Regions from separate parts of the Clostridium sp. C1 genome, predicted to be linked through region 1. Evidence: a T-box and tRNA genes for the amino acid it is inferred to sense, from the RefSeq annotation. Region 1 holds a T-box; the other holds one or more tRNA genes.
What was found. The T-box of region 1 lies ahead of alaS (alanine--tRNA ligase). A T-box ahead of a tRNA ligase gene usually reads a tRNA of that ligase, here a tRNA-Ala.
Positions count from the first base shown of each region.

Region 1 (6,806 bases):
AGCTTTGTTTTTTCATTTCTTAATTGATCCCATTATTGATTATTTTACAAATGATCGTTTATCAAGAAAAATCGTTGTTACACATCTTTATTTATCATTTTCATTATTATTTATTCTAAGTTGTTATTTTCTTATTCCTTATTTATTAGATCAATGTCTTTTATTTTATCATCGCATTTGTGATAGTCAAATCATGGTCAATCCCATTTTTTCAACATTTATTCGTTTTTTAGAAGACTATCAGATTATTGATTATTTTATTGATATTTTTAATGGTTGGACACAGACCGTTATATATTGGGCAGGTAATATATTAATTGCTTTAGGTATTTCTTTTTATTTATCTTATGATAATTTACATCTCATTGAAAAAGCGATTATCTACTTACCTTTTGAAAAACAAGGTATCTGTATGCAAACACTAAAAAAACTCAAATTAACAACTTATCAATTTATGAAATCTATGATTCTAGATTTTATCTTTTTCTTTATCATGTGTTTGATACCTTTTTTCTTTATCAATCAAAATTATGCAATCTGGATTGCTTTATTTTTAGCTTTGACAAATCTGATTCCTTATGTTGGACCTTATATTGGTGGTATTCCTGTGATTATTTATGAGTTTTTTATTGATCAACATTTAGGTTATGCTTCTTTTGTTGTGGTTATGGTTTTACAATATCTGGAATCTTCCTATTTACAGCCTTATCTTTTTTCTAGAGGCATTCAAATACACCCCATCTATCTTATTATAGCATTAACCTTCTTTGGTGATTTATTTGGTATTGTAGGTATGATCTTTTCACCATTATTATTATCCTATGTGATTTTTCTTGTAGAATTATTAAAGAATTTACATATTAGAGAAGATATTCAAAGAATAATACATCATGAAAATGAATAAGAATTTCTCAAATTTTCTTTTTATTATCATATATGATAATAAAGGGGTGTGAATTCATGACAGCAACACATTATTTGGGTTTATTAGGAGGACTGGCTTTATTTCTTTTGGGAATGAATATGTTGTCACAAGGATTGACATCAGGACTGGGAGAAAGACTGGAAATCATTCTTTTAAAATTAACCAATCATCGCATGAAAGCGATAGGAGTGGGTATACTTTTAACAGCTTTGATCCAAAGTTCTTCAGCTATGAGTGTGATATTGATTGGTTTTTTAAATGCTCATATTATGACTTTAAAAAGAGCAATATGGATTATGATGGGAGCCAACATTGGAACGACTATTACTGGACAGATGATAGCCTTAGATATCGGTGCTTTTGCGCCTGCATTATCATTTATAGGAGTTTTGTTTTATTTGATTAGTCAAGGTATCAAACAGCTTATAGGCCAAGTCATGATGGCTTTAGGTCTTTTGTTTATGGGATTAGAAATGATGTCACAATCCATGCTGCCATTACAACATTCCTCATGGATTATTGGTTTTTTTATACAACTTCAAAATCCTTTATTATGTGTTGGTATGGGTATGTTATTTACGGCACTCATTCAAAGTTCATCAGCATCCGTAGGCATTTTACAAATTTTAGCGATGCAACAGCTTGTTTCATTTCAACAGTCAGTTTATCTTTTATTAGGTTTTGACTTAGGAACCTGTATCACAGGTTTTTTAGCTTCTTTATCTGGTTGTCGTAATGGTAAACGTCTGGCTCTTTTTCATTTCCTTTTTAATCTTGTAGGAGCTATGAGCTTTCTTGTTTTATGTCAATGCCTACCTTTGATTGATATGATTAAAAATATATCACCCTTATCCCCAAACCATCAAATTGCCAATATGCATACTTTCTATAATATACTCACCACATTCATTGTTTTATTGTGTGAACCTTATTTAATGAAAGTCATTCAATGGATATATCCAAGTCACTATAAAAATCATGGAAAGTAGGAATCAATGATGCGTAAAGTTATTTTATATATTGCAATGAGTTTAGATGGATATATGGCTGATCAAGATGGTCGTATTGACTGGTTACATGGTGACAATACTTCATATCCACCAACTGAAAGTTACTATCATCTTTTAAAACATGTTGATTGTGTCATTATGAGTGAAAAAACTTTTCAAATGATGCAAAAGAAACTAGAGCAACAGATTCATCAGGGATTGAAAATTTATGTTTTATCATCAATAACACAATTATCTTTTGATAATATTGTCTTTACTTTGGAAGATATCTGCACTTTAGTTAAAAGACTAAAACAAGAAGCTGGAAAGGATATCTGGATTTGTGGAGGTCAACAATTTATTACTCCATTAATCCAAGCTAATATGATAGATGAGTATCATATTTCTATGATTCCTGCTTTAATTGGTAAAGGAGCACGTCTATTTGAAGACTTTGATCATGAAAAAAGATTATCTTTAATCAAGACATATGTTTATAATGGGATTGTTGATATTGAATATGAGAAGAAGTATTGATTTTTTATGATAAATTGGATATAATATCAAAGTCAAATCGTTGAAGAAGAAAAGTATTTATAAGTGAACTTATAGAGAGGAAATGGTTGGTGCAAATTTCTAGAAGCTTATAAAGAAAGCTACCTTCTAAGAGTGATGAAAACATCAACGTATGTCGGCGTTAACGATTAAAGAGCATAATGAATATTCATTATGAATGAGGATGGTACCGCGATAATAGTCGTTCCTTTTAGGAATGACTTTTTTTATTCAAAGGAGGAAAATTATGAAACAATTAACAGGAAATCAAGTGCGTCAGATGTTTTTGGATTTTTTTAAGTCTAAAGGACATATGATTGAACCAGGGGCATCATTGATTCCCCACAATGATCCTACTTTATTATGGATCAATGCTGGTGTTGCAGCATTAAAAAAATATTTTGATGGAACAGAAAAACCAGCTTGTAATCGTATTGCAAATGCACAAAAATCTATTCGTACAAATGATATTGAAAATGTAGGGAAAACTGCCAGACATCATACATTTTTTGAAATGTTAGGAAACTTCTCAATTGGAGATTATTTTAAAGAAGAAGCCATTCCTTTTGCTTGGGAGTTTTTAACAAGTCCAGAATGGATTGGGTTTGATAAAGACAAATTATATGTCAGTGTTTATACTGATGATGAAGATGCTTATCGTATCTGGACAGAAGTTTGTCATGTTGAGCCAAGTCATATTTTAAAAACATATGATAACTTCTGGGAAATTGGTGAAGGACCAGGTGGACCAGATTCTGAAATTTTCTATGATCGTGGAGAAAAATATGATCCAGAAGGATTAGGAGAAAAACTATTCTTTGATGAAATGGAAAATGATCGTTACATTGAAGTATGGAATGTTGTCTTTTCACAATATGACTGCAACCCTGCCATTGATCGTAAAGAATATAAAGAATTACCACAAAAAAATATTGATACAGGAATGGGTCTTGAAAGACTTGTCAGCATTATTCAAGAGGGAGAAACAAACTTTGATACTGATTTATTCTTACCAATTATCCATGCGACTGAAAAGCTTGCAAAGGTTCCATATCAAGATAACAAAATGGCTTATCGTGTGATTGCTGATCATATCCGTACTGTGACTTTTGCATTAAGCGATGGTGCGTTATTTGATAATGCTGGACGTGGTTATGTTTTAAGAAGAATTTTAAGACGTGCAGTACGTTATGGTAAAAAGATTGGTATTGATCATTCATTTATGTATGAACTAGTTGGTGTGGTTGCGGATATCATGAAAGATTTCTATGATTATCTACCATCAAAAGTAGACTATGTCAGTGGTTTGGTGAAAAAAGAAGAAGAAGCATTCCACAAAACATTATCTAATGGTGAAAGATTATTAAATCAGATGTTACAAAAGAGTGAGAATTATTTATTAAATGGTCAAGATGCTTTTAAATTATATGATACATATGGTTTCCCATTAGAATTAACTGTGGAAATTGCTCAAGAATCAGGCTTTGAAGTCGATGAAGAAGGATTTAAAGCAGAAATGAAAGCTCAACAGGAACGTGCCAGAAATGCACGTGGAGATATGGAATCAATGTGTTCACAAAAACCAGATTTAATGGCTTTTGATGAACCATCTGAATTTATCTATAATCCTGCACCAATTCAGGCAAAGGTCATTGCGACATTTGTTGATGGAGTCAAATGTGATGCGATTGATACAAAAGGTGAAATCATTTTAGATCAGACAACCTTCTATGCTGAAATGGGTGGTCAATGTGCTGATACAGGAACAATGAACAATGAAAGTACTGATGTTAATGTGACTTATGTTTGTAAAGCTCCACATCAACAACATTTGCATACTATTCATGTGACAAACGGAAGTGTTAAAATAGGTGATGTTCTTACACTTCATGTAGATATGAAAAAACGTGCTTTGATTACACATAATCATACAGCAACACATCTTTTACAAAAAGCGCTTAAAAATGTATTAGGAGATCATGTTTCACAGGCAGGTTCTTATGTTGATGATCAAAGATTGCGTTTTGACTTTACGCATCCTCAAAAAGTAACAGATGAAGAATTGAAACAAGTAGAAGATCAAGTCAATGAACAGATTTTTAATGGTTTAGATGTTTGTATTCAATCTATGAGTAAAGATGAAGCAATGAAATCTGGAGCAATGGCTTTATTTGATGAAAAATACGGTGATGTTGTACGTGTTGTCAGTGTCGGTGATTATTCTAAAGAATTATGTGGTGGATGCCATGTTTCTAATAGTATTGAAATTGGTATCTTTAAAATTGTTGGTGAAGAAAGCATTGGTTCTGGTGTTAGACGTATTGAAGCTGTCACATCTATTCAGGCTTACCGTGCTTTTAAAGAAAGTGAAGCTTTATTAAATCAGGTTCAAGATTTATTAAAAATTAAAAATAAGAATGAAACAATTGAAAAAGTAACACATTTTATCGAAGAAACAAATGAATTAAGAAAAGAAAGAAATCAATATTTAGATCAAATCAATGCCTTATCAGCAAAAGAACAGACAAAAAATATTGAAGATATTAATGGTATTCAATTCTTATTTGTAGAAGAAAGTAAAGATGTTGCTTCAGCAAAACAAATGACTTTTGATTTAAGAGATCAATTACAACATGGTTTTGTTGTGATGGTTAATACTTATGAAGGAAAAATCTCATATTTTGTGGCACTTACAAAATCTATGGTTAAAGATGGTTATAAGGCTGGAGATATGATAAAAACAATCAATCAAGTGACTAATGGTCGTGGTGGTGGAAAGCCAGACTTTGCTCAAGGTGGATGTCAAGACGCATCACAGATTAAGGAAGCTATTGCACAAATCAAAGCACAATTCTAAGTTTTACTAGCAATTTGCAATTATTTAGTGTAATATAGATTATATAGATGGGAGGTAGTACAAATGGGAAAAGATTTTACTCAAACACGTCTATTTAATTCAGAAGAAATTAAAAGAGAAGTTATCCATTCTCATTTAATGACAGTTGCTAATGCTTTAGATGAAAGAGGATATAATGCAGTTCATCAAATTGCTGGTTATTTGATTTCTAACGATCCTGCTTATATCTCAAGCCATAAAGGGGCACGTTCAATTATTCAACAGATTGATCGTGATGAGATTATTGAAGAACTTGTGAAGTTCTATCTGGAGTCTAAATAGTGGAAAAAATATTAGGTTTAGATTTAGGTTCAAGAACTTGTGGGATTGCGATGAGTGATGCTTTGGGAATGATTGCTCATGGTGTTGAAACTTATCGGTTTGAAGAAAATAATTATAAGAGTGCTGCCAGACATATTCAAAAAATTGTTGAAGAACATCATATTCATACAATTGTTCTTGGTTTACCTAAACATATGAATGGTGATTTAGGAGAAAGAGCACAAATTTCTATGGCTTTTAAAGAAAGACTGGAAAAGATGATGGATGTTGAAGTTGTTTTGATTGATGAAAGATTAACAACGGTGATGGCACAGAATCAACTGATTTTTGCAGATGTTTCTCGTAAAAAAAGAAAAAAAGTCATTGATAAGATGGCAGCTGTACAAATTTTACAAGGTTACTTAGATGGTCAAAGGAGATAATCATGGACGTTAATAAAATACAGGTCATTGATGATGACGGTAATGAATTAGAATTTGATGTACTTTTTACTTTTGATAGTGAAGATACTGGAAAAAAATATGTTTTATATTATGATGCAGATGATGAAGATGCACAAGTTTATTCATCTATCTATGATGATGAAGGGAACTTATATCCTATTGAAACACCTGATGAATGGGATATGATTGAAGAAGTCTTTAATAGCTTTATGGCTGAAGATGAAGAATAATAACATGGATTGGTATCACAGGGTAACTGATGTTACCCTTCTTTATTAAGGAGGAAAATATGGGATTATTTTTTAAAAAAAGAAAAGTCAAACCAATATTTGTAGGAAGTTATGGAAATGATCTAACAAGAGGAATCTATGTTTTTCATTTGGATATTGATAATGGGGAAATTTTAAAAAAGAAGTTTTATAAGTCATTAGCGAATCCTATTGCTATTTCTAAACGTGAACGTTTTATTTATGTATGTTATAAAAATAATACAGGTAGACCTACAGATGGTGGATTATGGCAATACGCATCAATGGATTTACAATTTGGTTTAGTTGCCAAATCAACAGATCATGGAAAAACATATGTCAATAGTTATGTGAATGAAGATCGTACTTATGCTTATGCTGTGGATTACTATAATAGTGAAGTTGTCGTTATTGCTATTTTAAAACAGAAACTTATTAGAGTTGTTCAAACAATTAAACATACGGGAA
Region 1 covers NZ_CP073631.1:1,148,519-1,155,324, reverse strand. Annotated here, with positions in the region: gene KEC48_RS06315 (AI-2E family transporter) at 1-904, shown strand, start outside; gene KEC48_RS06310 (Na/Pi symporter) at 961-1,914, shown strand; gene KEC48_RS06305 (dihydrofolate reductase family protein) at 1,921-2,451, shown strand; T-box leader at 2,483-2,682, shown strand; gene alaS (alanine--tRNA ligase) at 2,717-5,326, shown strand; gene KEC48_RS06295 (IreB family regulatory phosphoprotein) at 5,390-5,647, shown strand; gene ruvX (Holliday junction resolvase RuvX) at 5,647-6,069, shown strand; gene KEC48_RS06285 (DUF1292 domain-containing protein) at 6,072-6,320, shown strand; gene KEC48_RS06280 (beta-propeller fold lactonase family protein) at 6,380-6,806, shown strand, end outside.

Region 2 (6,806 bases), 1.4 Mb from region 1:
TAATTCCACATTTGTATAGCCACACCATTGTGCATGATTATTTCCAAAACCATGTAAAAGATATAATACTGGAAACTTTTGATGGTAGTCATGATGAATCTTTCCTTGATTCATCATACTTTCAGGAATTGTCACTGTTGGTAAAATAACATCAATATCAACAGTTCTCATCAGTGTATAAGAAATAACATTACATTGTATTTTTGCCATAATATCTTCTCCTTTCAAAAAAGAAGTTTGTCAATACAAACTTCTATTGAGCTTTCATTTCCTGTTCTTGTTTTAAAGCATTGTTGTCATCAATTAAGAAGAATGGTAAATACATGATAAAATGAATAGCTAAACTGATTAACCATAACAACAACATGAATATACCACCTTGGAAGAACGTTGTAATAAATCCAGGTGTAACCCAAGGCATTGAAATTGTTGGATTAAACTGAATTGGGAAAATACCAATTAATGCCCAAGCAACAAGTCCAGATGCAGCTGGTGAAAAGACCATTGGGATAACATATAATGGATTTAACATGATTGGGAAACCAAATATAATTGGCTCATTAATATTAAAAATATTAGCTGGAATCACAAGTTTTCGCATAGCTTTATATTTTTCTGATTTCGCAAATAATGTCGCAATACATAATCCTAATGTATTTCCTGCACCACCAATTTGCACACATGCCCCTAAGATTCCAAACACAAGATAAGGCATTGTTTCTCCAGCTAGAAAAGCTTCTGTATTTGCCATAGAGGCCATCATTAATACAGGCATATATGGCATTAAAATAGCATTTGGATGAATTCCAAAGAACCAGATTAAATTCATTAATGAGAAAACAATAATTAATGAAATTGGTGAAGCTCCAAAATATGAAATAGGTTGACCAATCAATGTTGAAACAACATTAAAGACATTACCATATGGTGTAAATGTACATGCCCATTTTAAGGCAAAAACAAATGTAAAGATAATCATAGCGACAAATGTTGGTGCTAATGACATACTTACCATAGGTGGAACAGAATCTGGTAATTTTAATTTTAAATTCTTACTCATTAAATAACAGTATAATCTAGGAATCAATAAACCTAAAATCAAAGCTAAGAAAATTCCATCACTACCCATATAGCTTGTTGATAAAGCTGATACAGAAGTTCCTACTTCATTTGTAAACGTCTGAATCGGCATTAAAATAATAAAGGCTGCTGTTGACATGACAGCTCCAATAATACCTTGTTCTCCTTCATTTCTAGTAAAACAATATCCAATTGCTCCTACAACATAAATAGCAAGTAAAGATAATGTTAAAGATACAACCTCTTGCCCTACTGTATATAATCCTGTACTGTTTAAAAAATCAACCCATGGATCAATAGGCAAATTAGATAAGACAGCAATAACTGCTACACCTAAAGTAATTGGCATAGTATACATAAACCCTTCTGTTAAGGCTTTAATATACTTACTCTTAGCGACCATTGTTGCAAATGGTCCGACAATTTTTTCTAAGCCTACTTGCAGCTTATTAAAAAAATTCATGTTTTTTCCTCCTCCTATTATGAAACTCATAGCGCTAAAATCATTTCATTTTCTAGAAAAAAGTATATCTTACTTCTTTATTTTAAAATGTTTCATTTTTAATATTTTTATTATCAATAATAAACAAAAGAAACTGCCTAAGCAGTTTCATAATATTGGATATTTTGTTGTCTATTTAAAATAAATATATATAATTGTGAAGCTTGAAGATCAAGTTTTTTCATTTGTATACCTTGAATTTGATTATTATCATATGTTTTATAATAGTAAGTCAACTGATTCATGCTCATACAACATGAATAAATAGTATAATCATCTTTATCTTGACTGGTCTTCACTGAACCTTTGACCATTGCGACAGCATCTAAGATATGAAAAATCTGGCTGATATTTTCATGTTCACAATCATTCATCTTTGCATTGTCTTTTAACCATAACGCTTTAATAAAGCGTGATGCAGGAGAATAATCACCTGGTAATCCAACTGTTCCTAAACCATTACCATATGGTTTCATATTTTGATGAATCAAATTATCTTGTGGATATGCTGATGTTAAATGCATATAATGATGAACATTCCACTGATGATATGGATAAGGTGGATTATTTGTCAGAATATGTAATGAATCTTCATATATCTGCAAACCTGTTTTTGTTGATTCTAAAATCAGACTTTCGTTTTGATCAGCAATAATCCAATGCAAAGGAGCTAAAGGCATTTGTGGTAGAAATGGTATATTGATAATATGGAGTTGATGTATGATGGATTTGATTTCATGAACACTTTGATATTTACCTAAAAAATAAGGAATTAATTCATAAGGTGTTAGATTTAACTTTTTATCTTCTTGATCAAAATAATGTGCATTATCTGGAAAATATAAGCCAGCCATACATAAACCTTTTTCATTCATTGCTTCAGCATATAATGGATAATCTTCAACAACTGTTGCCATCCCTATCAAAGCATATTGATTTTTAAAATCCGTTCCATTTTTGAATGGAAAATTATAGAATCTTGGTGTAACAACAACTTCTTCTTGAAATCCTGTTTCTAAATCAAGATTTCTTCCAAAATATCCATGACATTGAAAAGCTGTACACATAGTTAATCACCTCTTTACATTATTATAGACTATTTTCCATGAAATAACAAAAAACCTGCATCAAATGCTTTATAAAACATTCAATACAGGTTATATCCTATATGGTGGAGCTTAGCGGGATCGAACCGCTGACCTCCTGCGTGCAAAGCAGGCGCTCTCCCAGCTGAGCTAAAGCCCCATAAAAATATATATTATACATGGTGGGCCTGAATGGACTTGAACCATCGACCTCACCCTTATCAGGGGTGCGCTCTAACCAGCTGAGCTACAGGCCCATGTATATATGTGACAGTAATTAATGGTGGGCCTGAATGGACTTGAACCATCGACCTCACCCTTATCAGGGGTGCGCTCTAACCAGCTGAGCTACAGGCCCATTAACGACTGCCCTAATATATTAGCATAGCCTTCATTTTTCGTCAATACTTTTTTTCGTTTTTATATATATTTTTATAGAGGTGCTGCTAGTGAATGAAAATAGTCTTCTATACCATCACTAATGACGATTGCTAATTTTTGATGATACGCACGACTTTTTAATTGTCCTCGTTCATTAGCATTAGATAAAAAACCACATTCTATTAAAACTCCCAATGATTGAGTTGCACGTAAAATATAAAAACTACTTGATGAAACATTCTTCCTTGTTCCTGTTAATGTTTTCATCTGATCATGAATGCAATTGGCTAATCTTTTTCCATCTTCACTTTTTTTATAATAAAACACTTGAGAACCCCAAGCACTAGATGTGGAAGAATTAAGATGTATACTCAAAAATAGATCTGGTTGATATGCATCTACTTGCAAAGCTCTTAAATACATATCATCTTGTTTAGAATAGTTATAATTTCTTTTTGTCATATCTTGATCATCAGTACGTGTCATATATACTGTAGCCCCTCGTGATTCTAATTCCTCTTTTAAAGCAAAACTGATTTTCAAATTTAAAGTATCCTCATCCACCCCTGCTACACTGGCACCATTATCTAAACCACCATGACCTGGGTCTAATACAATCACTCTTTGATTTAATAATTTTGATGATGATACATGAATCACTGGTTTATATAAACATGTACATAAAGCAAAAAGGATAATAAAAGACATCGTTTTTTTCATATGAATCATCACCCGTTTATTTATATGAAAAAAGAAATTCCTTTATGACTTGAATCAAAAAAGAAAGCATATCTTCAATATGCTCCCCCTATTATTATTTCTTTTGACTCAACAACATACAAGATATAGCCACAAATAAAGCTAATACAATCCAGAAAAATGCTCCATCCATAAAATCTACAATCATTTCCATTTTCCTCCTTGCCATCATTTCAACAAGAGTCCTTATTATTCTAAAGTTCTCACTTTCTTCTTGAGATCTTTTCCAATCGTTAATAACATTGTTAAATAACAGGCTCCCCCACCAATAAAATTACTAATAGCTTCAGCGATAAAAACACCCTGAATACCAATATATATAGGTAATATGAAAGTCAGTGGTACAACAATCATGACTTTTCTAAATATAGAAAAGAAAACAGCCTGTTTTGATTTTCCTAGTCCTACGGCTATAGATTGTCCACTCATTTGAAAAGCCATCATAAAGAAACCAAAGAAATATAAATGAATGGCTTGAACTCCTTCTTTTAAAATATCAGGATTGTGACTAAAGATTTGAATATAGAGCTGAGGAAATAAGGTAATACTCAACCACAATACAAAACTCGTTAAAAAGCAAGTCAATGTCGTAAAACGAATGCCTTTTAAAACTCTTTGATATTGTTTTGCTCCGTAATTATAGCCAAGAACTGGCTGTGAAGCATTGGCTAAACCTTGACCGGGTAAAGACACAACCTCTCTAATAGAATTAATAATAGTCATAATGGCAATATAGAAATCTCCACCATAAGTCTGCAAAGTCACATTACAGACAATTGTCACAACTGAATTTGTAATCCCCATCATAAATCCAGCCATACCTAAAGCAAATATCTTTTGAACATGTTTGATTTTTAAAATCATTTTTTCTTTTTTTAATTTTAAAATTGTTTTCTTTCCAGTTAAAAACTGCAAAGTCCATAATGCAGATATACATTGAGAAATAACAGTTGCTATAGCAGCACCTTTGACTCCCATTGAAAAGACAAATATAAAAAGAGGATCTAAAATAATATTTGTCACTGCTCCTAATAAAACTGTCATCATCCCTATTTTCGCAAATCCTTGACTATTAATAAAACTATTCAATCCTAATCCAATTAAAACAAAGGGCGTTCCCAATAAATAAATCGTCATATAATCGTTTGCATAACCAATCGTATTTTCACTTGCTCCAAAAGCCCATAATAAAGGCTCCTTAAAAATAAAACCAACTAACATAATAAGAATAGAACAAATGATTAATAAAGAAAACGCATTTCCCATAATTTCTTCAGCCAGATCATTATTTCCACTACCTCTTGCAATAGAACACAGTGGTGATCCACCCATTCCAAATAAATTCGCAAAAGCAATAATTATTGAAATTAAAGGTAAGCATAATCCTAAACCACTCATAGCTAATGAAGCAACCTCAGGTAATCTTCCAATATAAATACGATCAACAACGTTATATAAAACATTAATAAATTGTGCAACAATCATAGGTCCTGCAATACGTAAAATATGCTGGGACACATTTCCTAAAGCAAAATTATTTTGGGTATTCATTAAATCAACTGTAATAAATCAAGAGGTTTTTCTAAAACAATTGTTGCATCTTTCATTTCTTCTTGAGCGACATTTCCCCACTTCGCATATCCAAAATCAATGTGAGCATTCTTTGATGCCAGTTCATCTGATTTTGTATCTCCTATGTAAATCACTTCATCTGGTTGTAATTGTAATTTTTTCAGACATTCTAATAATGGTGTAGGATCTGGTTTATGTTTATCAGTATCTTCAGCAAGTATCGTTGCTTTCATATACTTATCTAGTCCTTTTTGTCCCATATCATTTTGATATTGCGCTTTTGTCTTGGCAGATACAATAGCTTGAATGATTCCGGCTTCTTCAGACTTTGAAAAAACGTCTTCAAATCCTTCATAAAGTGTTGCTCCTTCTTCATATTCATTGACATATTGAACCCATCTGGCATATGTTTTTTCTTTATCTTTTATATTTAATTCTTCCATCACTTTCATACCCGGATAAGCAGCAAATTTTAACACTTCTTCAAATGTCCAATCTTCATTTAATTCTTCTTTAATGATTTTCATTAATGGATACATATTCATATTTAATGTATTTAAAACTGTTCCATCAATATCATAAATCACAGCTTTATACTTTTTCATATAACCATCCTTTCTTTCTATTTCCATACTTATAATTATCTCATGAAAAATTTTAAGAAACAACAAAAAATGATAATGAAAATTTCATTATCAAAGTTGATAAATCTCTTTCAAGATTTTTAAATAAAGACTTCCTGCATGAGAAAGAGCTTCTCTTTTTTTTGTAAGAATTATAAAATTCTGTTGGATATGGATATAGGCTAAGGGTATTGATGCAATATTTGTTCTGGCAAATTCTTCTTTTTGCCAAATGTTTCCAAAAATAAAGGCATCTAAAAAACAAAGCATTTGAATCATCGCATGATAATTATTACTGACTATTCTTTTTTGAGATTCTTGAATCATGAAACCGTATTGCGATAATGACGCATTTAAATATCCAAAAAAATCTAATGGAAAGTGTATCCAGATATAATGGTTCAAAAATCTGAGATCTTGTGATAAATCTTTTTCTAAATGGTAATGACGATGATAATGCAGACAGTATGGTTTTCGATCTATCACTTCAACATGAATTTCTTTTGCTTCAGCAATCTTTTGAAAAGTAGGTAAAATCTGATCATTCAAAATAACAATTCCTAATTCTGCTTGTCCATTCACTAAATCTTCTAATACTGATTTAGGTGTTGTTTCATGTAGTTGAATAAACGTTTCCATAGATTGTGTCTGTCTAGAAAATTCTTGTAAAATACGTTTATCTAAAAATAACGAAGATATAGAAACATTCAAATAACAAGGTCATGTCTTTTGATGCATAGTCTTCCACTCATCTATCATACCAAAACGTTCTAGAATATTTTTAGCGTGGTAATAAAGCTCTTT
Region 2 covers NZ_CP073631.1:2,828,715-2,835,520, reverse strand. Annotated here, with positions in the region: gene KEC48_RS15105 (alpha/beta hydrolase-fold protein) at 1-210, opposite strand, end outside; gene KEC48_RS15100 (PTS transporter subunit EIIC) at 254-1,543, opposite strand; gene bsh (choloylglycine hydrolase) at 1,681-2,649, opposite strand; tRNA gene KEC48_RS15090 (tRNA-Ala) at 2,752-2,827, opposite strand; tRNA gene KEC48_RS15085 (tRNA-Ile) at 2,848-2,924, opposite strand; tRNA gene KEC48_RS15080 (tRNA-Ile) at 2,949-3,025, opposite strand; gene KEC48_RS15075 (N-acetylmuramoyl-L-alanine amidase) at 3,100-3,768, opposite strand; gene KEC48_RS15070 (MATE family efflux transporter) at 3,997-5,358, opposite strand; gene KEC48_RS15065 (HAD-IA family hydrolase) at 5,358-5,984, opposite strand; gene KEC48_RS15060 (LysR family transcriptional regulator substrate-binding protein) at 6,075-6,713, opposite strand; gene KEC48_RS15055 (LysR family transcriptional regulator) at 6,723-6,806, opposite strand, start outside.
Region 2: it has a tRNA-Ala gene. The T-box ahead of alaS (alanine--tRNA ligase) is inferred to sense a tRNA for this amino acid. The anticodon was not compared.